Regions from separate parts of the Agrobacterium radiobacter genome, predicted to be linked through region 1. Evidence: riboswitches for the same ligand, from Rfam matches in the RefSeq annotation. Region 1 holds a riboswitch; each other region holds the start of a gene.
What was found. Region 1 has a riboswitch for cobalamin ahead of MRBLRC7O_RS16405 (ABC transporter substrate-binding protein). Riboswitches for the same ligand answer to the same signal wherever they lie in the genome.
Positions count from the first base shown of each region.

Region 2: another riboswitch for cobalamin. It lies ahead of metE (5-methyltetrahydropteroyltriglutamate--homocysteine S-methyltransferase); the one in region 1 lies ahead of MRBLRC7O_RS16405 (ABC transporter substrate-binding protein).
Region 3: another riboswitch for cobalamin. It lies ahead of MRBLRC7O_RS02675 (CbtB domain-containing protein); the one in region 1 lies ahead of MRBLRC7O_RS16405 (ABC transporter substrate-binding protein).
Region 4: another riboswitch for cobalamin. It lies ahead of bluB (5,6-dimethylbenzimidazole synthase); the one in region 1 lies ahead of MRBLRC7O_RS16405 (ABC transporter substrate-binding protein).

Region 1 is NZ_JBEGHX010000002.1:542,858-549,917, forward strand. Features, by position in the region: gene MRBLRC7O_RS16390 (pseudoazurin) at 1-342, opposite strand, end outside; gene MRBLRC7O_RS16395 (ABC transporter ATP-binding protein) at 339-1,139, opposite strand; gene MRBLRC7O_RS16400 (FecCD family ABC transporter permease) at 1,136-2,164, opposite strand; gene MRBLRC7O_RS16405 (ABC transporter substrate-binding protein) at 2,161-3,192, opposite strand; cobalamin riboswitch at 3,351-3,585, opposite strand; gene MRBLRC7O_RS16410 (GNAT family N-acetyltransferase) at 3,625-4,503, opposite strand; gene argE (acetylornithine deacetylase) at 4,707-5,831, shown strand; gene MRBLRC7O_RS16420 (2-hydroxyacid dehydrogenase) at 5,855-6,778, shown strand; gene MRBLRC7O_RS16425 (cupin domain-containing protein) at 6,805-7,060, shown strand, end outside.
Region 2 is NZ_JBEGHX010000002.1:736,105-743,164, reverse strand. Features, by position in the region: gene MRBLRC7O_RS17295 (glycerol-3-phosphate dehydrogenase) at 1-435, shown strand, start outside; gene MRBLRC7O_RS17290 (ROK family transcriptional regulator) at 455-1,687, opposite strand; gene xylF (D-xylose ABC transporter substrate-binding protein) at 1,929-2,969, shown strand; gene MRBLRC7O_RS17280 (sugar ABC transporter permease) at 3,049-4,362, shown strand; gene MRBLRC7O_RS17275 (ATP-binding cassette domain-containing protein) at 4,381-5,163, shown strand; cobalamin riboswitch at 5,233-5,445, shown strand; gene metE (5-methyltetrahydropteroyltriglutamate--homocysteine S-methyltransferase) at 5,544-7,060, shown strand, end outside.
Region 3 is NZ_JBEGHX010000001.1:542,340-549,399, forward strand. Features, by position in the region: gene MRBLRC7O_RS02665 (c-type cytochrome) at 1-316, shown strand, start outside; gene MRBLRC7O_RS02670 (c-type cytochrome) at 407-1,327, shown strand; cobalamin riboswitch at 1,375-1,608, shown strand; gene MRBLRC7O_RS02675 (CbtB domain-containing protein) at 1,771-1,953, shown strand; gene MRBLRC7O_RS02680 (CbtA family protein) at 1,965-2,678, shown strand; partial or broken gene MRBLRC7O_RS02685 (hypothetical protein) at 2,683-2,996, shown strand; gene MRBLRC7O_RS02690 (type 1 glutamine amidotransferase family protein) at 3,168-3,734, opposite strand; gene MRBLRC7O_RS02695 (GNAT family N-acetyltransferase) at 3,756-4,244, opposite strand; gene MRBLRC7O_RS02700 (MerR family transcriptional regulator) at 4,449-4,862, opposite strand; gene MRBLRC7O_RS02705 (hypothetical protein) at 4,973-5,323, opposite strand; gene dmeR (Ni(II)/Co(II)-sensing transcriptional repressor DmeR) at 5,453-5,725, shown strand; gene dmeF (CDF family Co(II)/Ni(II) efflux transporter DmeF) at 5,779-6,798, shown strand; gene MRBLRC7O_RS02720 (hypothetical protein) at 6,809-7,060, opposite strand, start outside.
Region 4 is NZ_JBEGHX010000001.1:1,299,209-1,306,268, reverse strand. Features, by position in the region: gene MRBLRC7O_RS06605 (glyoxalase superfamily protein) at 1-263, opposite strand, end outside; gene MRBLRC7O_RS06600 (TolB family protein) at 457-1,284, shown strand; cobalamin riboswitch at 1,348-1,530, shown strand; gene bluB (5,6-dimethylbenzimidazole synthase) at 1,608-2,324, shown strand; gene MRBLRC7O_RS06590 (DUF2865 domain-containing protein) at 2,506-3,612, opposite strand; gene MRBLRC7O_RS06585 (NADP-dependent malic enzyme) at 3,749-6,064, opposite strand; gene MRBLRC7O_RS06580 (UDP-2,3-diacylglucosamine diphosphatase) at 6,293-7,060, shown strand, end outside.

The DNA.
Region 1 (7,060 bases):
GCATTTTATGCCGTAAAAGCCCGGCTTTTCGAACCCGGTCTCGAACTCGTCATTGATCCGGCTTTTGAACCCTTCGACACCTTCCGGAACCATGCCATCGATGGTCGCGGCATTGTGGCTCTTGTGAGTGGGCACAAAGCGTACGCGGTCGCCGGGCGCGATTTCGAGAAAATCGGGCTCGAATACCATCGGGCCCTTTTCGCCCCGGTTCAGCATTTTCACCTCGAAGGTCTCGGCTGAAGCCTGAAGCGGAAAGCCCGTGACCGTCACGGCAATTGCGGCAGCGGCGCAAAACAGTCTGGTCTTTGCAACGGCGTTTGCGAGCATCGTCAACATCATCATCGTGCCAATACTTTCCTTGGGTGCTCGGCCCGCCCATGGGCCGGCAGAAAACGAATATGGGAAAAGCCGCCCTCGTCCGTGGTGACGACACATTTGACTCCGAAAACCTCGGCTATTGTCGCCGGTGTCAGAACGTCCCGCGGCGGGCCGACCGCGATCATCTCACCCCGATGCATGATGGCGACGCGGTCGCAGAACATAGCGGCGTGATTGAGATCGTGCAGCGCCGCAACGACGGTCAGGCCCTGCCGGCGCACCAGATCGAGCAGGCCGATCTGATGGCCTATGTCGAGGTGATTGGTCGGTTCGTCCAGAAGCAGGATATGTGGCTCCTGCGTCAATGCGCGCGCGATATGCAGACGCTGGCGTTCGCCGCCGGAAAGATGATGCCAGTTGCGCTCCGCCTTGTCGGCCATGTCGACATTGGCAAGTGCCGCATCAACAATGGCGTCGTCATTCTGTGACCAGGCGGAAAGCGGCCCGAGATAGGGCGTGCGCCCAAGCTCCACGGCCTGCCGTGCGGTGATGCGCTCTGTCGTTTCAGCCTGTTGCTCCACGAAGGCGAGCCGGCGGGCAAGGTCGCGGCGTCCCAGCGAGGCAAGCGGCTCCTCGCCAAGCGTAACGTGCCCCCGGCGTGGTTTGCGAATTCCCGCCAGCATGGAAAGCAGCGTGCTCTTGCCGGAACCATTCGGGCCGATGATGCCCAGAAACTCCCCGGAACCGACATTGAGCGAAACGCCGCGCACGATATCGATATTGCCGGCATGGAAATGCAGGCCGTGGGCGGATAACTTCATGACCGCGCCCTCTTTTGCCCCAGGATGAAAGCGAAGGCGGGCGCGCCGACCAGCGCGGTGATGACGCCGATGGGCAGCACCTGCCCCGGAATGACGATGCGCGAGAGAATATCCGCGACTATCATGAAAACCGCACCGGTCAGTGCCGTCACCGGCAGCAAGATGCCATGGCGAACGCCGACGAAGATGCGCGCGGCATGGGGAATGACGAGCCCGACGAAACCGATGGAGCCGACCAGCGACACCATCGCGGCCGTCATGATTGCCGAAACCGAGATCAGCACCGCATAGACCCACCGCACCGGGATACCGAGTGAAGCGGCGGCTTGACCGCCGAAGGCAAAGGCATCCAGCGCCCGGGCATACCAGAGACACACAGCAAGACCCGCAAGGCTGACCGGCAGCGCCAGCCAGACATCCGGCCAGCGCACGCCCGAGAGGTTGCCGAGCAGCCAGAACATAATGCCGCGCGCCTGTTCCGCATTGGCGGATTTGGTGACGATGAAAGAGGTCATGGCGTTGAACAGCTGCGACCCGGCCACCCCCGCCAGAATGATGGCGCTGTTGCCATGTCCCGCCCGCACCGCGAGAAGGCTGACCAGAGAAAAGGCCACAAAAGCACCGATGAGCGCGCCGGCCGGCATCGTCAGGAAACCCGCGCCAAAACCCAGAAGCGCGACAGCGACGGCACCGGTGGAGGCGCCGGCGGAAATGCCGAGAATATAGGGATCGGCAAGCGGGTTGCGCAGAAGCGATTGCAGCACCGCCCCGGCGAGCGCCAGCGAAGCCCCGCAGCAGGCGGCGACAACGGCGCGGCTGAGGCGATAACTCCAGACAATGCCCTCATCCAGCGGCTCCAACGGATAACCCGCATGGAAGACACGGTTGGCGATAGTTTTCGCCACGACGTCAAAAGGAATGGCGGTCTCGCCGATGGCCGCTCCAGCCATCAGCGCGACGAGCAGCAGGGCGAGCGCGGCGAAAGCCAGTCCCACCCTGCCGAAATGGACGGAAAGACCGTTCACTTGGCGAGGCCGGCAGCCGAAATCGCTTCAGCCAGCGTTTCGATGCCTTCAATGGTGCGAATGGTCGGGTTCATCGCCTGCGCATCCATCTCGAAGACATGACCTTCCTTGACGGCGGGCATGATGCTGGCCACGGGATCGCTGGCGAGGAACTTCAGCTTGACGGCGACATCGTCAGCCGGGAAGCGACGGCGGTCCATCTTGCCGGCGACGATGACGGAGGGATTTGCCTTGGCGATGGTTTCCCAGCCGACGGTCGGCCATTCCTCATCGCTTTCGATGACATTCTTTAAGCCCAGCGCGGACATGATGTAACCGGGCGCGCCGTTGCGGCCAGCCACATAGGGGTCGATATCCAGCTCGGCGCTGGAGAACCAGAAGACGGCCGAAAGCTTGCCATTTGCCAAGGCGATCTTGGCGCGGGCGGCTTCCTCACGCTTTTTCAGGTCGGCAACGACTTCCTCGCCGCGATCCTGCACGTTGAAGATTTTGGCGAGATCGCGGATTTCCTGATAGATCAGATCCATGGTGAAGCCGGTGTTGCGCACGCCGTCGCCACCGCCGGAATTATCCTTGCCGATGCAATCGGCAGGCGAGGTATAGACGGGAATGCCGAGTTCGGCGAATTGCGCCGGCGTTCCGACGACGCCTTCAGGGCCGATCTGCCACTGGAACTGGGTCGTTACGAGGTCGGGTCTCTTGCCGACAACCGCCTCAAAGCTCGGATCATTATCGGCCAGTCGCTCGACCTTGGCATTGGCCTCCTCGTAGCCCTTCAGAACCGGGCCGATCCACAGCGCCGTGCCGACCACCTTGTCAGCAACCCCGAGCAGATAAAGAACCTCGGTCGTGCTCTGGCCGACGGATACGGTGCGGGCGGGAGCCTGTTTGAAGGTGATCTCCTGACCGCAGCTGTTGATCGTCAGGGGGTAAGTGGTTTCGGCAGCGTTAGCGTTGGCAAGAGGCAAAACCGCAAACGCGGCGGCCAGAAAGCCGGCATGGACCGGCAGGCGTCTAGAATGAAACATGTGTTCTCCAGTCGAAAGTAAAACTTATTCCAGAGCAGCAGGCGTCAGAACGCGCAGCAACAGCGGGACGTCTTGTACGGAGAACGACGACGGGACGCAAACCAAATGTTATGAAATAACATTACAATCTCCTCCTCCGGGCTTCCCCGCCCGTAACGATGGTTCATATTTTGACGGCAGGTCTCCTGGCTCACGGATTTGCGTCACTCATCTGCCTTCCCGCATTCCAGAGAATACAGTGGCATGACGCCTTGAAGCGTCACTGGGATGAACGACAATCCGCTTACAGTTGCGGGGGCAGCCACGGCATTGGGCGAAAAAGATCGCCCGCACCATGTTCCCTATTAATCCCTTCGCCTTTCGGCTGCAGGAACCGTCGCTTTCTCACATAAGGGGCAACGGGCGGGGCGTCAATTGCGATAGTGCCGCACCTCAGCACAAAGACGGGCCAGCCAGGGCGAAAATCATTGCGGAACCAGAGCCAGCCGGTTGCGGCACGTTTTTCGACATGGTGGTAAGCGTTTCGATCACCACCAGGCCGGATTGCGTCAGAAAGTCGGTCAGAAGACCACTGTCACGCACGGCATCGAGACGGACGAGCTGATCGTCCAGATCGGAAAAATGCCGCCTGACCAGCGCAATGGCCTGCGTTTCCTCACCCGCAACGACCGGGCCGACAATATGGCCCCGTCCCGCTGCGCGCCGCAATGCAAAGGCCACGAGACGATCCGCCTCGAACAGGCCATAACCCTTATTTTCCCGCAGGAGACGCTGCAGGACGCGCTGGCGCGAGACACCGAAAGCCGCCTGATCCAGATCCGCAACAGCGGACAAATGGTCCCCCGAAAGCGGCTCGATCCTCTGTTTTCTTCCGAGCGTCGGCATCTCGGCAGGGCAGCGCGCCCTGCCACGAAGGAGATGTACTTTTTCCGCATCTCCGGCAAAACCCAGCCGGGCAAAAAGCCGCCGTGACGCTTCCGTAGCGTTCAGCCGCAGTGCAGCGTCAGGGTAATCTGCCATGAGTTGCCGCACCAACCATGGTGCGACGCCCTGTCCCTGCAAACGGGGGGAAACGATGACCATGCCGACCGTTGCGAAACCTTCATCATAAGGAAACAGCATGGCGGTTGCGACAACGCGGTCGATTTCGTCAAGCGCGGCAAGGCCGATGCCACATTGACGCAGGAAACACCATTCATTCGCGTGGTATCGCCATCCGACAGCCATGGAGAGGGCATGCAGATGATCGGCCTCCACATCGGCGATATCCACGGTTCGCAACTCGAAACTATCGACCTTGAGCAGCTCCATGACAAACGGCTCTCATTCCCTCCGGCGCGGAACCTTGATCCCGGCAGCCCAGCCCACGACATCCGAAGATAACCAGCCTTGCCGGCAGGAATTTTCCGAAAGCGCTGGAAAGACACAACAATCTACCGAAAACACCCCTATTTCAGCAGATAAACGCCGCCGGCCACTCTAAGCTTTTCGACGTTGAAGCGGCGGAGACAGCCATGAACGCAATCGAAATTCTGGAGCGTCTTGTCGGCTTCCCATCGGTCGTCGGAACCGCCAATGGCGATATCGCCGGGTGGATCGCCGATTATCTGGATAGTCACGGCGCGAAAGTATCGCTGCTTGCCGGTCCCGAGGGCGACCGCGCCAATCTCTTCGCCAGCTTCGGGCCGACAGATACCAGCGGATACATCCTGTCCGGCCATATGGATGTGGTGCCTGCCGGTGAGCCGGAATGGTCCTCCGATCCCTTCACCCTGAGAGCGGAAGGCGAGCGTCTTTACGGACGCGGAACCACCGACATGAAGGGATTTCTGGCCACGGTTCTCGCCGCGGCACCGGCATTTTCGCGCATGGCGCTGAATCGCCCCATTCATATTGCCTTTTCCTATGACGAAGAGGCGGGCTGCCGCGGCGTCCCGCACCTCATTGCCCGATTGCCGGAACTATGCGCAAAACCGGCGGGCGCGATCATCGGCGAACCGAGCAATCTGCGTGCCGTGCGCGCCCACAAGGGCAAGGCCGCTGCACGCATCACCATTCGCGGCCGCTCCGGCCATTCCTCGCGGCCGGATCAGGGCGTGAACGCCATCCATTTGATCACCGGCATCATGGCGAAGGCTGTCGAGACCGCACAGGCCCTGACGCAAGGCCCCTTCGAGGCGACATTCGAGCCACCCTATTCCTCCCTGCAGATCGGCACGGTGAAAGGCGGACAGGCGATCAACATCATTCCCGATCTCTGCGCCATCGAACTGGAAGCACGAGCAATTGCCGGTGTGTCGCCGCTCGCCCTGCTCCAGCCGGTGCGTGACGGCGTCGAAGCGCTCGCCGCTGAGGGCATCGACATAGAATGGGCACCGATGAGCGATTATCCGGCGATGTCCCTCGCCGCCGATGCGCCGCTCGTGAAGCTTCTGGAGGAATTAACCGGCGCGCCCTGCATCGCCGCCGTCAGCTACGGCACGGAGGCCGGGCTTTTTCAGGCGGCCGGCATCGACGCCATCATCTGTGGTCCGGGCGATATCGGCCGCGCCCACAAGCCGGACGAATTCATAACGGCCGGCGAACTTTCGGCCTGCCAGTCAATGCTGGAAACACTGGCGAACCGCTGCACGGTTTAAACCTTCGGAACCACGGATATCAGATGACGTTTTTCTTCAATTCCGACGCGAAGCGCGGCGAGATTTTCCGGCAGGCCCTGGCCCGCGACTTGCCGGAGCTGCCCTTCTCGATGGATGCCGACAGCGTTGATGCCGATGCGGTTCGATACCTCATCACCTGGACCGTGCCTGATGATATCGGCCGCTACCGCAATCTCGAAATCCTGTTTTCCATCGGTGCGGGTGTCGATCAGTTCCACATCGATGCGGTCCCTGCGCATGTGAAGGTCGTGCGCATGGTGGATGAAGGCATCATCCGCATGATGCAGGAATATGTAAGCCTTGGCGTGCTGGCGCTTCACCGCAACCTGCCGGTCTATTTAAAACAGCAGCGCCAGCAACTCTGGAAGGCTTTGCCGCAACGTCAGGCGGAAGAGTGCCGCGTGGGCGTTCTCGGCCTCGGCATGCTGGGTGTTGCGGCGCTGGAGCGGCTGAAACCCTTCGGTTTTCCGCTTTCTGGCTGGAGTCGTTCCCCGCGCGCGATCGACGGCGTCACCTGCCATCACGGCGAAGCCGGATTGGCCGCCATCCTCTCGACAAGCGATATTCTCGTATGCCTGCTGCCGCTGACCGAAGAGACCGTGGGACTTCTGAACGGCGAACGTCTGGCAATGCTTCCGGAAGGCGCTGGCCTCGTTCACGCCGGGCGCGGCAGGCAGCTCGACCACGACGCCCTCATCGATGCGCTGGATAATGGCGGGCTCTCGGGCGCGGTGATCGACGTCACCGAACCCGAACCTCTGCCGGAAGAGCATCGTTTCTGGACCCATCCGAAAATTCTTCTGACGCCGCATATCGCCAGCGTCACCCAGCCGCATTCGGCAGCACGCACCGTTGTCGAAAACATCAAACGATACCAGTCCGGCCTCGAGCCGCTCGGCCTCGTCGACCGCAACCGCGGATATTGATCATACCGTTCCAGGAAAGGACACCCATGCCGCTTCTCAAGACCATCGACACCCATCCCGCCTTCGAACCGAAAGCTTCCAAGGCCCTGCCGGAACGCCTCATCTCCGGCGATCCGTCCTTCAAAACCTGGCCGCTGGACGAAGCCCGCAACGGCACCGTCCACACCGGCATCTGGGAAGCGACGCCGGGCGAAAGCCGTTCGATCAAGGGCGAAACCTTCGAATTCTGCCATATTCTCGAAGGCGTCATCGAAATCACGCCGGAAGGCGGCGCACCGCTGC
Region 2 (7,060 bases), 190 kb from region 1:
CATGCGCTGGAAAAGATCGGCGCGGCGATCGGCGAAAAGGGCAAGCCGTGGACGGCGGGCTCCCACCTGCCGGGCGGCGATTTCGGCGCGGAAAGATATGAGGTGCAGGTTCGGGCGCTCGTCTCCCGATATCCTTTCCTTGATGGACGCCACGCCGAGCGGCTTGTCAGAAATTACGGCACGAAGGCTGCAGAACTGTTGGGCAGCGCCACCGACGTGTCCAGCCTCGGCCGGCATTTTGGCGGCACGCTTTACGAATGCGAAGTGCGCTGGCTGGTTGAGCACGAATGGGCCTTTGCGGCCGAGGACATTCTCTGGCGCCGCACGAAACAGGGCCTGCGCCTGAGCAAGGACGAGGCCGCCGGTCTCGATGAATTCGTGGCCATGCTGACAGGCGGTAAACAAAAGACCGAAGCCGTGGCGGAGCAGGCCTGAGCTTCCGTCAGGTTTTCCGTCAATTCCCTGAACTCCTCAGCGGTCTCTCGGGCCCGTCGGCGCTCAAGATGTAGTCGTCGGCAGCGGAAAGGGCGTGTTCCATATGCCCTTCGAACACCAGCTCCGGCTCGTGAGGGGCGATTGCGATTTTCGGCATGCCGCCGAAACGCACCGCCTGTGACTGTGCAAGTCCATCATGCAGGCCGCTTTCCAGAAGATCGAAATAACGCGTGCCGGGACCGATAATGAAAACCGGCATATGCCCATGCAGGCTGAAGAGGCGTGAAAGGCCGTTACCGAGCGCGAGGCCGGCGGTGCGGAAGGCAAACCGCGCCATTCGGCCCCCGGCGCGAGCCGAAGCGGCGATCTTGTCCACCTCGGCGATCGGCACGAATTTTGCCGGTTCCGCCTGCGGTGGTGCCTCGAAAGCCGACCGCAGGATGGCGTAGAAGCCGGAATAGGCCTCAATGCAGCCCCTGGTGCCGCAACGGCAGAGCGCACCATCGGCCAGATGCAGCATATGACCGAAATTGGGGGCGCTGACTTCGATTGCGCCGCCCGTTGCGCGGGCAATGCCAAGGCCGATGCTGTGGCCGAGCGACAGGGTGACGAGCGCTTCCGGCGCCGGGGTTTCCCTTGCGTGCTCCCGCATCCAAATGGCTTTTGCGGCCAGCAGCGTCTCGTTGTTCAGCGTCACGCGGGTGCGGCCGTCTTGCGAAATAAGCTGCTGGAAATCTATCTTTTCGTTACCGAGGACTGGCGACCACACGAGTACAGCCGTTGCCGCATCCACGAGGCCCTTGCTGCTGATCGAGACCTGAAGAATGTCGTGGCGGTTGATGCGGGAACGGTCCGCAAGTCTCGCAAGGCCCGCCAATATCGAACCTCCGAACGAGCCTTTTTCAGCCGTGATCCTCTGCTCGGTAAAGCGGTCCACCAGCTTGCCGGCATAATCGACGAGCGAATATTGCACGCTGTCGGAGGAGATGATGACGATCGCAACGTAGCAGAAGTCGCCGCTTGGCGCGAAGAGGATACGCGGCCGCCCGCGGCCGGCAGTGGCAAGCTGTTCTTTCCTGAGAATGAGCCCCGCACGTTCGAGTTCCATGGTGATGGCGGAAACGGTTGCGGAGGCAAGCCCGGTGAAAGTCGACATGTCGGTATGGGAAAGACTGCCGTGCAGACGCAGTGCCGCCATCACCGACAGGCTGTTTTTCTGGCGCACCAGTTCCGTGCTTGCAATGGCGGACATGGGCTGGGGCATGCTCCCTGAACGGCTTTTTTCCTGTCGTGCTGATCCCTCTGATGGCGCATGCCGAAAGCAAGATCAAGGCACCCGGATGCTGCCCGCAGCCGTTGTTGACAGCATGGGGAATCTCTGACATTAATTTTCTCGACTGTCGAGAAAATTGTGAAATCACAGAGACCGGCAGCTTTTTCCGGGCGTTTTTCCTGCATGGAGGTGCAGGCTTCGCCCTTACCGGGAGGACATCATGAATTCTTTTGCCAAGCTTTTGGCGGGTACGGCCGTACTCGTTTCCCTGCATACTGCCGCTATTGCGGCTGATCTCGTCGTTGGCGTTTCCTGGTCGAATTTCCAGGAAGAACGCTGGAAGACGGATGAGGCGGCCATCAAGTCCGCTCTCGACAAGGCCGGCGCGAAGTACATTTCCGCCGATGCGCAGTCGTCCGCCGCAAAGCAGCTGACCGACGTGGAATCGCTGATTTCCCAGGGCGCCAACGCGCTGATCATCCTGGCGCAGGACAGCGACGCGATTGGCCCGGCCGTTGAAAAGGCCGTTGCCGAGGGTATTCCGGTCGTTGGTTACGACCGCCTGATCGAAAACAAGAACGCCTTCTACATTACCTTCGACAACAAGGAAGTCGGTCGTCTTCAGGCTGCCGAAGTCTTCAAGGTGAAGCCGGAAGGCAACTATGTCTTCATCAAGGGCTCGTCCTCCGATCCGAACGCGGACTTCCTGTTCGCCGGCCAGCAGGAAGTGCTGAAGGCCGCCATCGACGGGGGCAAGATCAAGAATGTCGGCGAAGCCTATACCGATGGCTGGAAGCCGGAAAATGCCCAGAAGAACATGGAACAGTTCCTGACCAAGAATAACAACAAGGTCGATGCTGTTGTCGCGTCGAACGACGGCACGGCCGGTGGCGCAATCGCTGCTCTTGCCGCGCAGGGCATGGCGGGCTCGGTTCCCGTGTCCGGTCAGGATGCAGACTTCGCCGCGCTTAACCGCGTCGCACTCGGCACGCAGACGGTATCCGTCTGGAAAGACAGCCGTGAACTCGGCAAGGAAGCGGCCGGTATTGCGCTCGCGCTTGCTGGTGGCAAGAAGATGACGGAAATCAAGGGCGTTACCGCCTTTGATGGCGGCCCGAAGAAGGTCACGATGCAGTCGGTCTTCCTCAAGCCGATCGCCATCACCAAGGACAATCTGAACGTCGTGATCGATGCTGGCTGGATCAAGAAGGAAACGGCCTGCCAGGGTGTGAAGGCCGGATCCGTCAAGGCCTGCAACTGATCGACTATGTCCCGGTTCGGGCGCTGCGCCATGGTTCATGGCGCAGCGCCTTTTAAGATGTGAGGAGCACCGGCAGTTCATGGCCGATATGACCCAATCCAATTCCCCAGCGTCCGCCAAGACGGAAAAGACAGGCTCCATCGCGCGCTTCATCAGCGCAACGGAGCTTGATACCCGCCTGCTCGGCATGGTCGGCGCGCTTCTTCTGATCTGGATCGGATTTCATATCCTGTCCGGCGGCCTGTTCCTGACGCCGCGAAACCTCTGGAACCTTTCCGTGCAGACCGCGTCCGTGGCTGTCATGGCGACCGGTATGGTGCTCGTCATCGTCACCCGCAATATCGACCTGTCGGTCGGGTCGATCCTCGGTTTTTCCGGCATGATCATGGGTGTCACGCAAGCGGAGATCCTGCCGCAGATACTCGGCTTCGAACATTGGGCGACATGGATCGTCACGCTTCTGGTCGGCATTCTCGTCGGCGGCGCCATCGGCATGCTGCAGGGCTCTATCATCGCCTTCCTGAATGTGCCGTCCTTCATCGTCACGCTCGGCGGTCTGCTGGTCTGGCGCGGCGGCACCTGGTTCGTCACCAGCGGTCGCACCGTGGCGCCTATGGATTCCACCTTCCGCCTGATGGGCGGCGGCACCAGCGGCTCGATCGGCGCGACATGGAGCTGGATCGCCGCTATCGTTGCCTGCGTCGCCATCGTTGCGGCAATCCTCAATTCCCGTCACCAGCGCCGCCGTTTCGGCTTTCCACTGCGGCCGGTCTGGGCGGAATATTTCCTGGTGGCACTCGGCTGCTTCGTCGTCATCGGTTTTGTGGCTGTCGTCAACAGCTATCCCTGGCCGATCAACATCGCCCGCAATTATGCCGATGCCAATGGCATCACCTGGCCGGACGGCGGCCTGTTCATTCCGCACGGCATCGCCATTCCGGTGCTGATAGCGCTCGCCGTTGGTGCAGTGATGACCTTCATCGCCACGCGGCTGCGCTTCGGACGTTATGTATTCGCCATCGGCGGTAACCCGGAAGCAGCCGAACTCGCCGGCATCAAGACCCGCTGGGTCACGGTGAAGATATTCACGCTGATGGGTGTTCTGTGCGCCATCGCAGCGGCGATTTCGACAGCCCGCCTCAACGCGGCAACCAACGCCCAGGGTGAACTGGACGAACTTTATACGATCGCGGCGGCGGTCATTGGCGGCACCTCGCTCGCCGGCGGCGTCGGCACCATAGCGGGCGCGATGCTCGGCGCGCTCGTCATGCAATCGCTGCAATCCGGCATGGTGCTGGTGGGCATCGACACGCCCTTCCAGCGCATCGTCGTCGGTGTGGTTCTGGTCGTCGCCGTCTGGCTCGACACCATCTACCGCGCCCGCGCCAAGTAAGAACCGAGGAGAATCCCAATGACGGAACAAGTCACGCCCCTCGTGGAAATGCGCAATATTTCCATTTCCTTCGGCGGTATCCATGCGGTGGAAAACGCCTCAGTCGATCTTTTCCCCGGTGAGGTGGTCGCCCTTCTCGGCCACAATGGCGCGGGCAAATCGACGCTCATCAAGATATTGTCCGGCGCCTACCGGCGGGATGAGGGCGAAATCCTCATCAATGGCGAGGATGCGGATATCCGCAATCCCCGCGACGCCAAGAAATACGGCATTGAAACCATCTACCAGACGCTGGCGGTGGCGGATAATGTCGATGCGGCGGCCAATCTTTATCTCGGCCGCGAGCTGAAGACGAAATGGGGCACGCTTGATGATGTCGCCATGGAGGCTTCGGCCCGCGAGGTGATGGGACGTCTCAACCCCAATTTCCGGCGGTTCAAGGAGCCGGTGAAGGCACTGTCCGGCGGCCAGCGGCAGTCCGTCGCCATCGCCCGCGCCATTCTATTCGATGCCCGCATCCTCATCATGGACGAACCGACGGCGGCGCTCGGGCCGCAGGAAACCGCGCAGGTCGGTGATCTCGTCAAGGAGCTGAAACGGCAGGGCATCGGCATCTTCCTCATCAGCCACGATATCCATGACGTCTTCGACTTGGCGGACAGGGTATTCGTGATGAAGAACGGCAAGGTGGTCGGCCATGCCCGCACGGAAGATGTGACGAAGGACGAGGTTCTCGGCATGATCATTCTGGGCAAGGTGCCGTCTGGCGCTGTTGCGGGCCCGGGCGCGGTCGTCTCCTGATACCTGCCTTTAAATGAAATAAAGATATAAAGATTTCTTTATGTCTATTGACATTGTGACGCCCGTAGTGAGAAATGCGGGTGTCATGGTTCTCCGGGCCTGATTATTTCAATCCCGGAGCTAAGAGGGAATCCGGTGCGCCGACGATCGGCAAGACCGGAGCTGCCCCCGCAACTGTAAGCGGCGAGCCTTTGTCCAAGACGTCACTGGGGTGAACTCCGGGAAGACGGACAAAGGCGGCGACCCGTAAGCCAGGAGACCTGCCAGGACAAAATAACGTCCACGGGCGGGGTGTCCCGGTGGTTGCTGCAATGGTTCGGCAAGCCGGACCTGCACGCGTCCGCTTTACCCATGCCCCCACAACCAAATGGGGTATGACAATGTCAGACAAGACCATTCCAGTCGCATCGCTCGGTTTCCCGAGGATCGGCCGTCATCGCGAATTGAAGTTCGCGCTTGAAGGCTTCTGGTCCGGAAAGATTTCCGAAACGGAACTTCTCGAAACCGCCGCCAGGCTGCGCGCCGAAAACTGGGTGCTTCAGCAGGAGAAGGGGATTAGCCACATCCCCTCCAATGATTTTTCTCTCTACGATCATGTCCTCGATACGGCCGTGATGGTGGGCGCCGTTCCATCCCTCTATGGATGGGCGGGTGGAGATGTTTCCCTCTCGACCTATTTCGCCATGGCGCGCGGCAGCCAGAGCGAGGGGCATGCAGGCTGCGGCCATGTGCATGAAGGGCATTCGCATCATGGTCATGGCGTTCCGGCGCTGGAAATGACCAAATGGTTCGACACCAACTATCATTACATGGTGCCGGAGGTCTCCGAGGATCAGCATTTCGAACTGACCTCGCAAAAGCCGGTGGACCACTTCCTTGAGGCGAAGGCGCTCGGCATCCATACGCGTCCGGTCATTCTCGGTCCGGTCACGTTCCTGAAGCTTGCCAAGGCGCGTGAAGCTGCTTTCAAGCCGCTTGATCTGCTGGCGAGGCTGCTGCCTGTCTATGAAGAGCTGCTGCGCCGCCTGCACGCGGCAGGCGCAGACTGGGTGCAGATCGACGAGCCGGTCGCCGTGCTGGACCTTTCCGAGGGGGAGCGTCATGCGCTGGTTGTGGCCTATCAGGCTTTGTCCAGGGCCGCGCCGGATCTGAAGATCCTGCTCGCCACCTATTTCGGTGGGCTTGAGGACAATCTCGAAACCGTCACCGCGCTGCCGGTTGCCGGCCTTCATGTCGATCTGCTGCGAGCACCCACTGCGTTGGAGGCGGTGTTGAAGGCGCTGCCGGAAAATCGCGTTCTGTCGCTGGGCGTCATCGATGGCCGCAACATCTGGCGTGCTGATCTCGCCGCAATCGTCACCCGATTGGAACCCATCATCGCGTCACGCGGTGCGGCGGCGTTTCAGATTGCGCCGTCCTGCTCGCTGCTGCATGTTCCGGTCGATTTGGAACTGGAAACCGGCCTCGATGCCGATCTGAAAAGCTGGCTTTCCTTTGCCAGCCAGAAGCTCGACGAGATTGCCACGCTTGGCAAGGCTCTCGGTGAGGGCAAGGCCGCTGTAACCCCGGAACTGGAGGCTGCCTCGAAGGCGGTTGCCGCACGCCCATCCTCGCCTAAGGTAACGGATGCCGCCGTGCAAAAGCGTATCGCGACGATCGGCGATGCCGACAGGAAGCGGCTAAGCCCGTTTGCCGAGCGCCAGAAGCTGCAGTCGCAAGCCATTGCGCTGCCGCTTTTCCCGACGACCACCATCGGCTCCTTCCCGCAGACGCCGGAGGTGCGCAAGGCCCGATCAGCGCATTCGAAGGGCGCCCTGAGCGATGCGCAGTATGAAACATTCCTGCAGAAAGAAACGGAAGCGGCCATCCGCTGGCAGGAGGATATCGGTCTCGATGT
Region 3 (7,060 bases), on a different contig from region 1:
GGGTTCACTCGCCGCCATCTCCAAGGGCGAGAAGCCCTTTGATGCTGATACCGTCAAGGCCGCCGTGACGACCATCGGCACCAATGCCAAGGCCTTCCCGGAGCAGTTCCCCGCCGGCACCGAGACCGGCAGCGCGGCTGCTCCCGCCATCTGGGAAAATTTCGAGGACTTCAAGGCCAAGGCCGCCAAGCTTGGCACGGATGCGGACATCGTTCTCGCCAATCTCCCCGGCGATCAGGCGGGCGTTGCCACCGCCATGAAGACGCTCGGGGCCGATTGCGGCACCTGCCACCAGACCTACCGTCTGAAGAAATAATCGAATGATTCTGGAAACGCCGCTTCCCGGCGGCGTTTTCTCACGCTCGAAAGGCATCTGACCGGGTCAGGTGAGAATGGGGAGAGGGGTATGTCCTCCATCTGGACGAAACTCGCTGGCGGGGCCGTGGTCGCGGCGATTGCCGGCTACGGCATATTCGCCTGGGTCACCGCGCCGGAACGTCAGGCGCCAAGCCATTGGGTCAGCCTTGGCGAACCGGATCTGGCCAATGGCGAAACGCTGTTCTGGGCGGGCGGCTGTGCAAGCTGTCATGCCGCACCCGATGCGAAGGGTGAGGCGCTGTTGACGCTTGCGGGCGGGCAGGCGCTGAAAAGCCCCTTCGGCACCTTTCATGTGCCCAATATTTCTTCCGATCCGCAGCATGGTATCGGCGGCTGGACGCTGGCGGAATTCGGCGATGCGATGACGCGTGGTGTGGGCAGGAACGGTGAGCACCTTTACCCGTCCTTTCCCTATGCCTCCTATGCCCGCATGACGCAGAAGGACATCAACGATCTCTTCGGTTATCTGAAAGCCCTGCCGGCCAGCCAGAACGATGCGCCGGATCACAAACTGCCGTTCCCGTTCAACCTGCGCATGGCGCTGGGCGGCTGGAAGTTCCTTTATTTCGACCCCTCCGCACCGCCGCGCGTCGAGCTTGCCAATGCCAATGCCGAATTGCTGCGCGGTCAATATCTGGTGGAAGGGCCGGGCCATTGCGGCGAGTGCCATACGCCGCGCAATGCGCTCGGCGGTTTCCTTGCCGATAAGTGGCTGGCTGGCGGCCCCAATCCGGAAGGCGAAGGCCGCATTCCTGACATTACCCCCGGCTCGCAAAGCATCGGAAGCTGGGCCAAGGTCGATATTGCGAGCTATCTGGAAACCGGCTTCACCCCGGAATTCGACAGCGTCGGCGGTTCCATGGTCAAGGTGCAGCAGAACATGGCGCATCTGACGGCGGATGACCGCGATGCGATCGCCGCCTATCTGAAGGCCATTCCGGCGCGGTAGGGTGCCCTGGGCGCATGCGCGCCCATTGACTCCCGCCGCCACCCATCGGATAACAATCCTGTGATGGTTCCTTCCGGGCGTTCCGGAAGGTGAAAAGGGAACACGATAGGGAGAAATCCTCATTCGTGGCTGCCCCCGCAACTGTGAGCGGAGAGCCTGAAACGAAGTGCCACTGGCAAGCCATTTTCCGGGAACCGAGGTTTCCAGGGAGGGCGATGCCGGGAAGGTGTTTCAGGTTTTGACCCGTAAGCCAGGAGACCTGCCATCACGGAAATGTCCATGCCGGCGGGGTGTCCGGAAGAGCGGAATTTCAGGGTGGCGAGATCAATGCCTCCCTGTGTCAGTCTCGTATCCCCGTGGTGAAGTGTATCGCATGCGGTCTTGCGGCTCCCGCCGTTCGGCCGTGTCTAAAGGCGCGGGGTCGCGCCGGGAGAGGGGTCACCATGTCCATCCAGCAGAATACGGCCAATTCAGCCGTTTCCGCAAAAACGGGCAGCTTCGCGCAATCGCTGACGGCGATCGTGCTTGGCCTGTTTGTTGTCGGTTTTGTCGGCTTTTCCCATGTGGAAGCCGTTCACAATGCCGCGCATGACACGCGTCATGCCAATGCCTTCCCCTGCCATTGAGGGGAAACGGCATGTCATCTTTTCGCAATATCGTCTTTACCGCGGTTCTCGTCGGCATTCTCGGCGGCTTTGCCGTGTCTGCCATGCAGGCTTTCGGCACCACGCCGCTCATCCTTCAGGCGGAAACCTATGAGAGCGCCGGTGGCGAGGCGCCTCACAGCCATGATGCGACGGCGCCCGGTGCTGCGGTTCCCGCCCATGAGCACAATGACGAGGCCTGGGTTCCGGCCGATGGCTTCGAGCGCACCGCCTATACTGTCGCCGCCAATGTCCTGACCGCCATCGGTTATGCGCTTGTCCTGACCGGCCTTATTTCGCTGCGCGGCACGAATGGCGGCTGGCGCGAAGGCCTTCTCTGGGGCGTTGCCGGTTTTGCCGCCGTCATGCTGGCCCCGATGATCGGCCTGCCGCCGGAACTGCCGGGCAGCCCGGCCGCCGCACTTGAGGCGCGGCAGATCTGGTGGCTCTCGACGGTTGCCGCAACCGCGGGCGGCATTGCGCTGATCGCATTCCGCCGCGAACCCTGGGCCATCGTTCTGGCGCTGGTGTTGATCGTCGCGCCGCATGTGGTGGGCGCACCCCTGCCGCCGGAAGGTGAACATGCGCTGGCGCCGCTGCCGCTGGAGCGTCAGTTCATCGTCGCCGCCACCATCACGAGCTTCGTTTTCTGGGCTTTGCTCGGAACATTGAGCGCGTTTTTCCTGAAGCGCTTCCAGCAGGCGTAAATCCATGCAGGACGCAGCGGAATGGAGTGAGGAACTCGATGCGCTGCGTTTTGCCGTTCCCGGTCACGGCGCTTTCTGCGCCGTGCACCGCCTTGCCTTCAAGGCGGTGCTGGGGCCGAGCCCTACAGAAGAGGGGGCTCTTGCCTTTTCCACGACCATGAGGTCGCCTTTGTGGCGGCGGCACTTGCCAAGATAAAACATGCAAATTCACCTGCCGGCCGTAGCCTGCATTTGAACAGCCGCGATATTCGCCGGGCGATTGCCGGGGAGGGCGGCGATCACGCAGCACGTGTTTGCCGGGTGCTGGATCAGCGATAATCATCGCTGTTCTCACCTCCGTCATCCCGGCCTCGAGCCGGGATCCAGCCAGCCCAAGTCCTTGGGCTGAGAGGAGTCTTTCCGCCGCGCAGACGCGCGTCGGCTGGATTCCGGCCCAAGGCGGGAATGACGGGGAGTAGAGGGAGTGCAAACAACCGAGACGGCTGCGCCTCAGCGATGCTCCGCCGCAAAAACCTGAAGTTCCGCCTCGGCTTCCGGACCAAAGAGGCCGAGGTGTTTCAGGATTTCCACCGCAAAACTCACCGGCGCGCTGCCGGCGGCCGTGATGATGCCGCGATCGCTGACTGCTTTCGGCTGGTCGCGATAAAGCGCCTCGCCGCTATAGACGGCATAGGCCTTGTGCGATGCCAGCGAATTGCCGGTATGGGCGACATCGTTCAGAACGCCCGTGCCGCCGAGCGCGCTCGCCGCCGCACAGATGCCGGCCACCAGCCGGTCCCTGTCGCGAAACCGGTGCACCAGCCCGCCAAGATCGACAGCCGTTCCCTTTTCCCAGCTGAGACCGCCGGGAATGACAAGCGCATCGATGCCAACAGGATCAAGCGCGTCATAGGATGTGTCAGGCGTTACATTCAGCCCGCCCATGGACGTTACCGGCCGGCCATCAGGCGTGGCATAGATGATTTCGACGCCGAGATAGCCGCGCGCTGCGGCAGCAAGCAGCGCCGGTTCCCAGTCAGCAAAATCCTGCGCGAGCGCAATGGCGATCCGTGTCATGGTCGTCTCCGTTGATGCCAATCAGGCAATTGACTGCATGTAGCGCATGCCGGTAACCGGCCGGGGCGCGAAATCCATGTTTTCGTAGAAGCGATGCGCCGCGACATTGCCTGTTGTGGCGCTGACGGAAAGATAGTCGCAGCCGAGACGCTTGGCGATATCGCGGGCGCGGGAAACCAGATGCTGACCGGTGCCATGGCCGCGATGGCCGTCACGCACGAAGAGATGATGCAGCTCAAGCCCGCGCCGGCCTTCCTGCGCCCTGTAGAGCGGCAGAAGCAGGGCGTAACCGATCAGCGCGCCATCGGCTTCGGCCACGAGGCCATGCACCCAGGGCAGCGGGCCGAACAGGTCGCGTTCCAGTTTCGCCGGCGTGATCGCCGCCGCATCGCCGTGGTAGGAGGCAAGCAGCGTGATCATCTCGTTGAGTTCGGGCAAGTCCGTCTTGCGTGCGCCACGAATGATGACGACGGGCGGTCTTTCGAGTGTAAGGGAGCTATCTTCGGTCATTTTTTCGGTCCTTTGGTCTTATCGGTGCCGTCAGGACGCTTGAGAAACAACAAAGCCGCCTGACGGCGGCTTGTTGACAACATGATCTGTCGAGCCGCCCTTAGAGGTAGGCCCAAAAGTACGAGCAGGAGATGGGTGCGCGTTCGTTGATCATGGAAAATGCAATGCGCCCGAATCCGTAATCTGTCAAGCCCGGTTTTCCGTTCAGTGCTCACCCTCGCACATGTCATGATTGGAAAGCGCGCGGATGACGTAACAATCCTCGATCGAATGGCCGTGGCAGTGGGAGACGATACGCTCCAGCTCATGCTCCAGCTTCTTGAGGCTGGCGATCTTTTCTCGCACATGGGCGAGATGTTCGGCAGCGATGCGGTCCGCGCCCTCGCATGGCATCTGCCGGTGCTGGCTAAGCGCGATCAGTTCGCGGATGGCGTCGATGTTCAGCCCGAGATCCCGCGCATGGCGGATGAAGGCCAGCCGGTCGAGGTCGGCCTTTTCGTAACGGCGCTGATTGCCCTCCGAACGGTCGGCCTCGCGGATGAGGCCCATCTGCTCGTAATAGCGGATCGTCGGCACCTTGACGCCGGTACGTTTGGACAATTCACCGATGGACAGCATGACTTTCTCCATATCTCGGGCAAAGACGGGAGAACGGGGTGGCTCCGCCGTTCATGGTCTATGCTCTAGTCTCTAGAGATATTGCTTTTCAGCCCGCCATTCAATGGGTTTCAGGCGGCGTCATCCACGCCAAGCGCCTGGGCGAGCGCTTTGAGGACATCATTCTCGATGCCGGATGCGGCTTCTGGCTGTGCCGATGCGGCCATGTCCAGGGCGGGCGTTGTCGTGGAGGTGCCGCTGTCGAGATTCCAGAGTGCTGTGGCGAGGCCGAAGGAAGCACTGGCGGCGGCCGGCGCGATGGCCGTGGCAGCGGTTTCGACGCTCGAAATGGTGCGATGCGCGGCGCGGGTCAGCTCCAGCAGGGCTTCGGTGGTGGAATGGGTTTCCTTGCCTCTCGCCGGCTCAAGGCTCCGGAGCGGAGTGGGATGATAGCTGCTGATGGTTGCTGCGATAGTCGTCATGACTGAGTCCCCTAAGTTTCATGGGGAGATCTCTTAAGGGTCGAAACATTCGCGAAGATTGCGTCAAGCGGGGCTTGAACGGAAAATCTCGCTCATATAGTATACCCCCCTATAGTATATGAGGTCCCCATGTCCCATACGATCCGCAACAAGGAGAAGCTTCTCGCCCGCATCCGCCGCCTGAAAGGGCAGATGGAAGCGGTGGAGCGTGCGCTTGATGATGCCAAGCCCTGCGGCGAGGTGCTGCAATTGCTCGCTTCCGTGCGCGGCGCGCTTTCCGGACTGACGGGGGAGGTGATGCAGGAGCATCTGCATGAGCATGTGGTGCATGCCGAAAACGAAGACGAACGGGCCCGGGCGGCGGAAGAGCTGGCCCAGGTGCTGAAGACCTACATCCGGTGAAATCGAACGGGCCAGCAGATCAGACAGGCCAGTAGCAAACAGGATTGAGCGACATGATGACGACATCCGAACACCGCGCAGCAGCCGGTCACGACCATGTTTTCCTCGGCCAGAACCACGAGCGCAATGAGAGGCGCGTCTGGATGGTCATTGCGCTGACTGCGGCCATGATGGTGGCGGAAATCGTTGCCGGCCACTGGTACGGCTCCATGGCGCTGACGGCGGATGGCTGGCACATGTCCACCCATGCGGGCGCGATGCTGATTTCGGCTTTGGCTTATCTTTATGCCCGTCGTGAGGCGCGCAACCCGCGCTTCACCTTCGGCACCGGCAAGTTCGGCGATCTCGCGGGTTTTGCCAGCGCGATCGTGCTGGCGGTGGTGGCGCTGCTGATTGCCGTGGAAAGCGCTATGCGCCTATTCAATCCCGTCGAAATCGATTTCAACCAGGCTATCCTCGTCGCCATCATCGGCCTTGCCGTCAATCTTCTCAGCGCCGTGCTGCTGAAGGATGATCATCACCACGATCATGGGCATGGACATGGCCACACCCACGGTTCGCATGCCCATCACGGCCATGGCAGCCACGCCCATCATGATCATGGCTCGCATGCCGGTCACCATGCTGACCCCGGCGCAAAGGGCGGCAGGGACAATAATCTGCGCGCGGCCTATCTGCATGTGCTGGCGGATGCGCTGACCTCGGTTCTCGCCATCGTCGCGCTGTTGCTTGGCAAATGGAACGGATGGTCGTTCCTTGATCCGGCCATGGGTATCGTAGGCGGTCTGGTCATTGCCCGCTGGTCATGGGGGCTGATCCGCTCCACGGCGACGACCCTGCTTGACGCGCTGCCGCCGGCGGAGGATTTGCCGCAGGAAATCCGTGAAAGCGTGGAGACGGAAGAGGATCGCATCACCGACCTGCATGTCTGGCAGGTGGGGCCGGGGCATCACGCCGCCATCGTGGCGATCCATTCGCAGGCGCCGAAGGCGCCGGCTTTCTACAAGCAGAAACTTGCCGCCATACATGAACTGTCCCATGTGACGGTGGAAGTGAGCCCGGCAAGGGCCTGATTGGAATCGTTTATTCGGTATATTCCGAATAGGCGCTGCGCACCCATTCCGCCTGTGCTTCCGCCTTGTCCTCGGCGGAGGCCGCCGCCGGATCCTGATAGGCAGGTGCGCTGCCATTGCCGACGGCCCACAGCACGTTGGCCAGCGACTGGGAAAGAATGGTGCTGGAAACGGTCGGGTTGCCGGGGCTGCGTTTGACGGCCTGTTCTTCAGCCGCATTCTGCGCGCCGCCGGCTTTTTCAAGCTCGCGAACACGCCCCTG
Region 4 (7,060 bases), on a different contig from region 1:
CAGATCGCGTGCAGCGCATCGACATCGCTCACCATCATATGCGCCACGTTGAAGGGCGCTGCCTTGTGCGTGGGCTGCAATGTCAGGTGCAGCTCGGCATTGCCCTGTTTCAGGATCATGAAGCCGACGGGAGTGCCGTTTTCGAAGGCCTTTTCAAAGCCCAGCACGCCAACGTAGAAATCATGGGCTTTTTCGATATTTTTGACAGGAAGCATTGCGGCGATCCGGCCGAAGCGGATGCCGTGATCGGCGATGGTATTCATCGCGGAACCTCGGATTTGGGAGAAACGGCAAGCGGCGCGGACGGTGCCGGGGCGCTGGCGTTTTTTCCGGTTTGAATTTGCAGGACGGTGCCTGCCGCCCTAGGATCATAATCAGGGCCATGGCGGATGCAAACGGAATGTCTGCATTGCCCAGCGCTTTGAACGAGAACACGGACACGCCCCGGGAGGCAGAATGCGCAGCTCCATCGAAATCTTCAACATCCGCACCCGGCAGATGCGGGTGGTGTGGCAGACGCCTGATCTCTTTGAAGCGCCGAACTGGTCACCGGATGGAAAATATCTGCTGTTGAATTGCGAAGGCCTGCTTTATCGCCTGTCTCTTTCCGGTGATATTGCGCCGGAAAAGGTCGATACCGGCTTTGCCACGCTGTGCAACAACGATCACGGCATTTCGCCTGACGGGTCACTCTACGCCATTTCCGACAAGGTGGAATTCGGCAAGAGCGCCATCTATCTCATGGCCTCCGTGGGCGGCGCGCCACGGCTGATGACGAAAAACCTTCCCTCCTACTGGCATGGCTGGTCGCCGGACGGGAAGAGCTTCGCCTATTGCGGCATTCGCGATCAGGTCTTCGATATCTACTCCATGGATATAGAAAGCGGCGTCGAGACGCGGTTGACCCATGGCGAAGGTCGCAATGACGGGCCGGATTATTCGCCTGACGGTGCGTGGATCTATTTCAATTCCAGCCGCACCGGATTGATGCAGATCTGGCGCGTGCGGGTGGATGGCTCTGCCGTCGAGCGCATCACCGACAGCCCCTATGGCGACTGGTTTCCGCACCCGTCTCCGAAGGGAGACAAGGTGGTGTTCATCTCCTATGACGGCGACGTTTTCGACCATCCGCGCGATCTTGATGTGCGGGTGCGGCTGATGGGTATGGATGGTGGTAATGCCGAGACGCTGTTTGAGCTTTTCGGCGGGCAGGGAACGATGAACTCGCCCAACTGGTCACCGGATGGGGATGAGTTCGCCTATGTCAGGTATTTCCCGGTGTAATGGGGGAGGCAGGCCACATTGCCGCACCACCGGCAGAATACTTGCATTCGCAAACTGTTTTGCCCATAGCTTCCTTTGTCAGGTGCCCGCCCTTGCGACGGGAGAATCGGGAATCCGGTGAAAGACCGGAACGTGCCCAGCGCTGTGAGGCGGACGCTCTTTTTTAGAAGCCACTGAAGCAATTCGGGAAGGCGAAAAGGGCGGATGAAGCCAAGTCAGAAGACCGGCCTGACGGGATAGACCGAACCGCGCGGACGGCGGCAGGTTGTTGTCGAGGTGGGGTGTATGTTTGCGCCCGGCCTTCGCATTGTTGGGGATAAACGATGCCAGCCGATCCGTCCGTGAGCAATCCGCCCGGCGCCAGTTCTTTCGATCATGCGCTGTCACCCGCCCGCCCGTTTTCCGGTGAGGAGCGCGAGGCGATTTACCGCGCCATTGAAACCCGTCGTGACGTGCGCGATCAGTTCCTGTCCGATCCGCTGCCGGATGATCTGGTGGAGCGTCTCCTGAAGGCGGCCCATTCGGCACCCTCGGTCGGTTTCATGCAGCCGTGGAATTTTACCCTCATCACCGATGGCGCGATCCGTCAGGCGGCCTTTGTGGCCTTCAGCCGCGCCAATGAGGAGGCGGCGGCGATGTTCGAGGGCGAGCAGCAGGCTCTCTACCGGAGCTTGAAACTTGAAGGCATCCGCAAGGCCCCGCTCAGCATCTGCGTCACCTGCGATCCCACGCGCGGCGGCAAGGTGGTGCTGGGCCGCACCCATAATCCGCGCACGGATGTCTATTCCACCGTCTGCGCCATCCAGAATCTCTGGCTCGCAGCCCGCGCCGAAGGCATCGGCGTCGGCTGGGTCAGCATTTTCCACGATAGCGACATTCGCACCATTCTCGGTATTCCCGACCACATCGAAATCGTCGCCTGGCTCTGCGTCGGCCGTGTCGATGCGCTCTATACCGAGCCGGAACTGGCGGTGAAAGGCTGGCGGCAGCGCGTGCCGTTGGAGGAGCTTGTGTTCCGCAACCGCTGGGGCGGGGTGTAAGGCAGATAAAAGTTCCGCGAGGGAAGCGGGGCGTTGCTGCTTGTTCTTATCCCCGGCGGGGAGAAGATGGCCCGAAGGGTCAGATGAGGGGGCAAGCTCTCAGCATATCTCTACCGTAGCCCTCTCATCCCGCTGCCGCGGACTGAAGAAACAAGCGGCGTCCGCTCGCTCCACGACGGCTTCACTGCTGCGGCTGTATACCCTTCAATGCCGGGTTCTTCAGGTCGATCCGGCCTGTCTGGTCCGGCAGAAATTTGGGGCCGATGATGCGCACTTTCGTATCGTTCGGGTCATAGTCGCGTTCGGGAACGGGTTGTTCCGGCGGCTTGGCGGCCTGCTGCTGCTCGGCGGGTTTGGGGGCGGCCTTGTCACCTTGCGGTGAGGGGATTTTCGTGATGCCGGAATAGGGTGTTTCGGATTCCGGCCGGGCGGCTTCTTCCTGCTTCTGCATTTCTTCGTGATAGGCGGCCATGTTACAGGCGCAGCCCGGCACTTTTGCCGGGGCGTTCCTGTAGGCGAAGGCGGTCGGCAGGTCCCTGTAGGGTTTTCCGGTTTCCGCAGACACCATGTCGGCGGTTTCCTGATCCGTCATGGAGTGGAAATAAAGTTCCGTCTCCGTCCCCGGACACATTTTCTGGCATTGCTCGGCCTGGGCGCGGAAATCGAGCGGCGAGGCATTGGAAGCGATGGGGAAGAACGAGCCGTCGCAGGTGCGCACGCACAGTGTACGAAGCCCGCCTTCGGCGGCGGCGTTGGGGTAGGGGGAAAGCCCCGCCTGTCCCGGCTCACCGCCATTCTGCCGGAAGGCGTCGGGGTAACGCGTCACATCGGAAGGCGGCGGCAACTGTGCTTCCGTCTGCGGCGCGGTGCTGCAGCCATTGGCATCGAGGGCGGCGAGGATACGCTGGCGCCTGATATCGCCATCGTTGTCACGCGCGGCCGCCATGGCATCGTCGCGATCACGGATGATGGCGTCGCGTTCGCTTTCCGCTTCCGCCAGTGCATCGCCGATCTCGGCGCAGACACCGGCATTGGGATTGCCGTAGACGATGACGCTGCCAGACGAGCAGCCATAGCCGCGCAGGTCGTTCCTGATCTTGCGAATGACGATGTTCTGGCGGGCGAGCGCATTGGCGTAACGCCGCACCTCGGCCGTATTGCCGATGACGCGTGGCGGCTCGCGCAACTGCGCATAAAGCGTATCGCAGACCTGATCCGCAAAAGCGGTGGCCGGAGCAATGAAAACAAGGGGAAGCAGGAGGCCGATGATGCGGCTGCGCCGGGTCAATTGTGCGATCCGTTCGATGTCCCCGACCGGTGGCAGGGGCGTTATACTTCACGAAATCCGTGTTTCAGGAAGATAACATAAGCTGTTGCCGCAATGCGGCAACAGCATGTTCAAAATTGCGTTAATGCGGCCTCTATCACACCGAAGGATGCGAGGCCTGCACCACGGCAAACGCCGCCATGTTGACGACGCCGCGCGAGGTGACGCTGGGCGACAGGATATGGGCGGGCAGGGCGCTGCCGAGGAGGATCGGGCCGACATGCAGGCCTTCCGTCAGCGTGCGGGTGACGCCGAGCGTGATGTTGGCGGCATCAAGGTTCGGGAAGACCAGAAGGTTCGCCTCGCCCGTCAGCACGCTGTTCGGCATCGCGCGCTTGCGCAGCGCTTCCGAAAGTGCGGAGCCGCCCTGCATTTCGCCGTCCACTTCCAGTTCCGGTGCTGCCGCCTGCACGATCTTCAGGGCGCGGCGCATCTTGCGGGCGCTTTCGGAATCGCGCGAGCCGAAATTGGAATGGCTGGCGAGTGCGATCTTCGGCGTGATGCCGAAGCGGCGGATTTCCTTGGCCGCGAGAATGGCCATCTCAGCCACTTCCTCTGACGTCGGGTCGTTGTTGACGAAGGTGTCGGTGAGGAACAGCGCACCCTGCTGGGTGATGAGCAGGCTGAGACCCGCAAAGGAACGTACGCCTTCCTGCTTGCCGATGATCTGGTTCACGTCGCGCAGGTGCCGGTCATAACGGCCTTCGAGACCGCAGATCAGCGCATCCGCCTCGCCACGCTTCACCGAAAGCGCGCCGATGACGGTCGTGTTGGTACGCACGATGGTACGCGCCGCTTCCGGGTTGATGCCGGCGCGGCCGACAAGGGCGAAATAATCATCGACATAATCGCGGTAACGCGGATCGTCTTCCGGGTTTACCACGGCGAAATCCGTATGCGGACGGATGCGCAGGCCGAAGCGCTTCAGGCGCGTCTCGATGATCTGCGGCCGGCCGATGAGGATCGGGATGCCGGTACCTTCTTCCAAGAGCACCTGGGCGGCGCGCAGCACGCGCTCGTCTTCGCCTTCGGCAAAGATGATGCGCTTCTTTTCGGCGGCTTTCGCGGCATTGAAGACCGGCTTCATGATGAAGCCGGAGCGCCAGACGAAACGGTTCAGCTGGTCGAAATAGGCTTCGAAATCGGTGATCGGCCGGGCGGCGACGCCGCTTGCGGCCGCTGCACGGGCGACAGCCGGCGCGATGCGCAGGATGAGGCGCGGATCGAAAGGCGAGGGAATGAGGTAGTTCGGGCCGAAGACCGGTGTTTCACCGCTATAGGCTTTTGCCGCGACTTCCGAGACTTCCTCGCGGGCAAGCTCGGCGATGGCCTGCACGGCGGCCATCTTCATTTCCTCGTTGATGGTGGTTGCACCGCAATCCAGCGCGCCACGGAAGATATAGGGGAAGCACAATACGTTGTTGACCTGGTTCGGGAAATCCGAACGGCCGGTGCAGATCATCGCATCCGGACGCGCTGCGCGCGCCGCTTCCGGCATGATTTCCGGATTGGGGTTGGCAAGCGCCAGGATCAGCGGGTTTTCCGCCATGCGCTCCAGCAGTTCCGGCTTCAGAACACCGGCGGCCGAAAGGCCGAGGAAGACGTCGGCGCCGTCGATGGTTTCGGCCAGCACACGCTTGTCGGTCTTCTGGGCGTAAACTTCCTTCCACTCGTCCATCAGCTCGTTGCGGCCATCGTAAACGAGGCCTTCGATGTCGTGGACCCAGATGTTTTCCTTCTTCGCGCCCATGGCGACCAGCAGGTTGAGGCAGGCAAGCGCCGCAGCACCCGCGCCTGACGCGACGATCTTGACGCTCGAGAGCGACTTTCCGGCCAGTTCCAGAGCGTTGGTGACAGCGGCGGCGACGATGATCGCGGTGCCATGCTGGTCATCATGGAAAACCGGGATATTCATCTTTTCGCGCAGCTGGCGTTCCACCTCGAAACATTCCGGCGCCTTGATGTCTTCAAGGTTGATGCCCCCGAAGGTGGGCTCCAGCGCTGCGATGGTGGAAACCATGTCGTTGATGCCGGGCGCATCGATTTCGATGTCGAAGACGTCGATACCGGCGAATTTCTTGAAGAGAACGGCCTTGCCTTCCATCACGGGCTTGGAGGCGAGCGGGCCGATATTGCCAAGTCCGAGAACCGCCGTGCCGTTGGAAATGACCGCGACGAGGTTGGCGCGGGCGGTATATTCCGCCGCCATTTCCGGATTTTCATGGATGGCGAGGCAGGGGGCGGCGACGCCGGGTGAATAGGCAAGCGCCAGATCGCGCTGGTTGCCGAGCGGCTTGGTGGCCTGGATTTCCAGCTTGCCGGGGCGTGGGTAGCGGTGGAAAAAGAGCGCCTGTTCCTCGATGTCGGCCTTTGCCGTGTTGGCGGGCGTGTTGTTCTTATCGTGAGAGGTCATTCTTCCACCGTCATGTCTGGTTCAATTCCGGCCCCCTGAATACAACAAACTTTCCCATGGTACAGCCGTTATTTACCGCCCCCTTATGCAAATGCGGCCATGGCTTATTCGCGTTTTCGTGATGGTCTTCGTCATATTCCCTATAAAAACCGGCGTTTGTCATGTTGCTGCAACACGAGTCTGGTTCTGAGAGGTAAGAAAGCCGCAGGGACGCAACCGAACAGGGGGATGAAATCCGTGGCCGGTCAAATCGAAACCAGACAGTTCAGAACGCTTTTCATTTCGGATGTTCATCTCGGCTCCAAGGCGGCCAAGACGGACTATCTGCTCGACTTCCTGAAATATCACGAGGCCGAGACGATCATCCTCGTCGGCGACATCGTCGACGGCTGGCGCCTGCGCCGCAGCTGGTACTGGCCGCAGGGCTGCAACGACGTGGTGCAGAAGCTTCTGCGCAAGGCCCGCAAGGGAACCCGCATCGTCTATATTCCCGGCAATCACGATGAATTCCTGCGGGAATTTCCGGGCATGCATTTCGGCGGCATCGAAGTGGCCGAGCGCATGATCCACGAGGCGGCCGACGGCAAGAAATATCTCATCATCCATGGCGACGAGTTCGACGTGGTGGTGCGCAACGCCCGCCTGCTCGCTTATCTCGGCGACTGGGCCTATGACGCTGCAATCGCGCTCAACATCGTCATCGCCGCCGTACGCCGCCGCATCGGCCTGCCTTACTGGTCGTTCTCGGCCTGGGCCAAGCTGCAGGTCAAGCACGCCGTCAACTTCATCGGCGAATTCCAGCGCGTGGTGGCAGACGAGGCACGCCGCAACAATGTCGACGGCGTCATCTGTGGACACATTCACCATGCTGTCATGGAAGACATGGACGGCATTCGTTACATCAACACCGGCGACTGGGTGGAAAGCTGCACGGCAATCGCCGAAAATGCCGATGGCAGCTTCGAGCTGATCACCTGGATGCAGACGAGCGAGGTT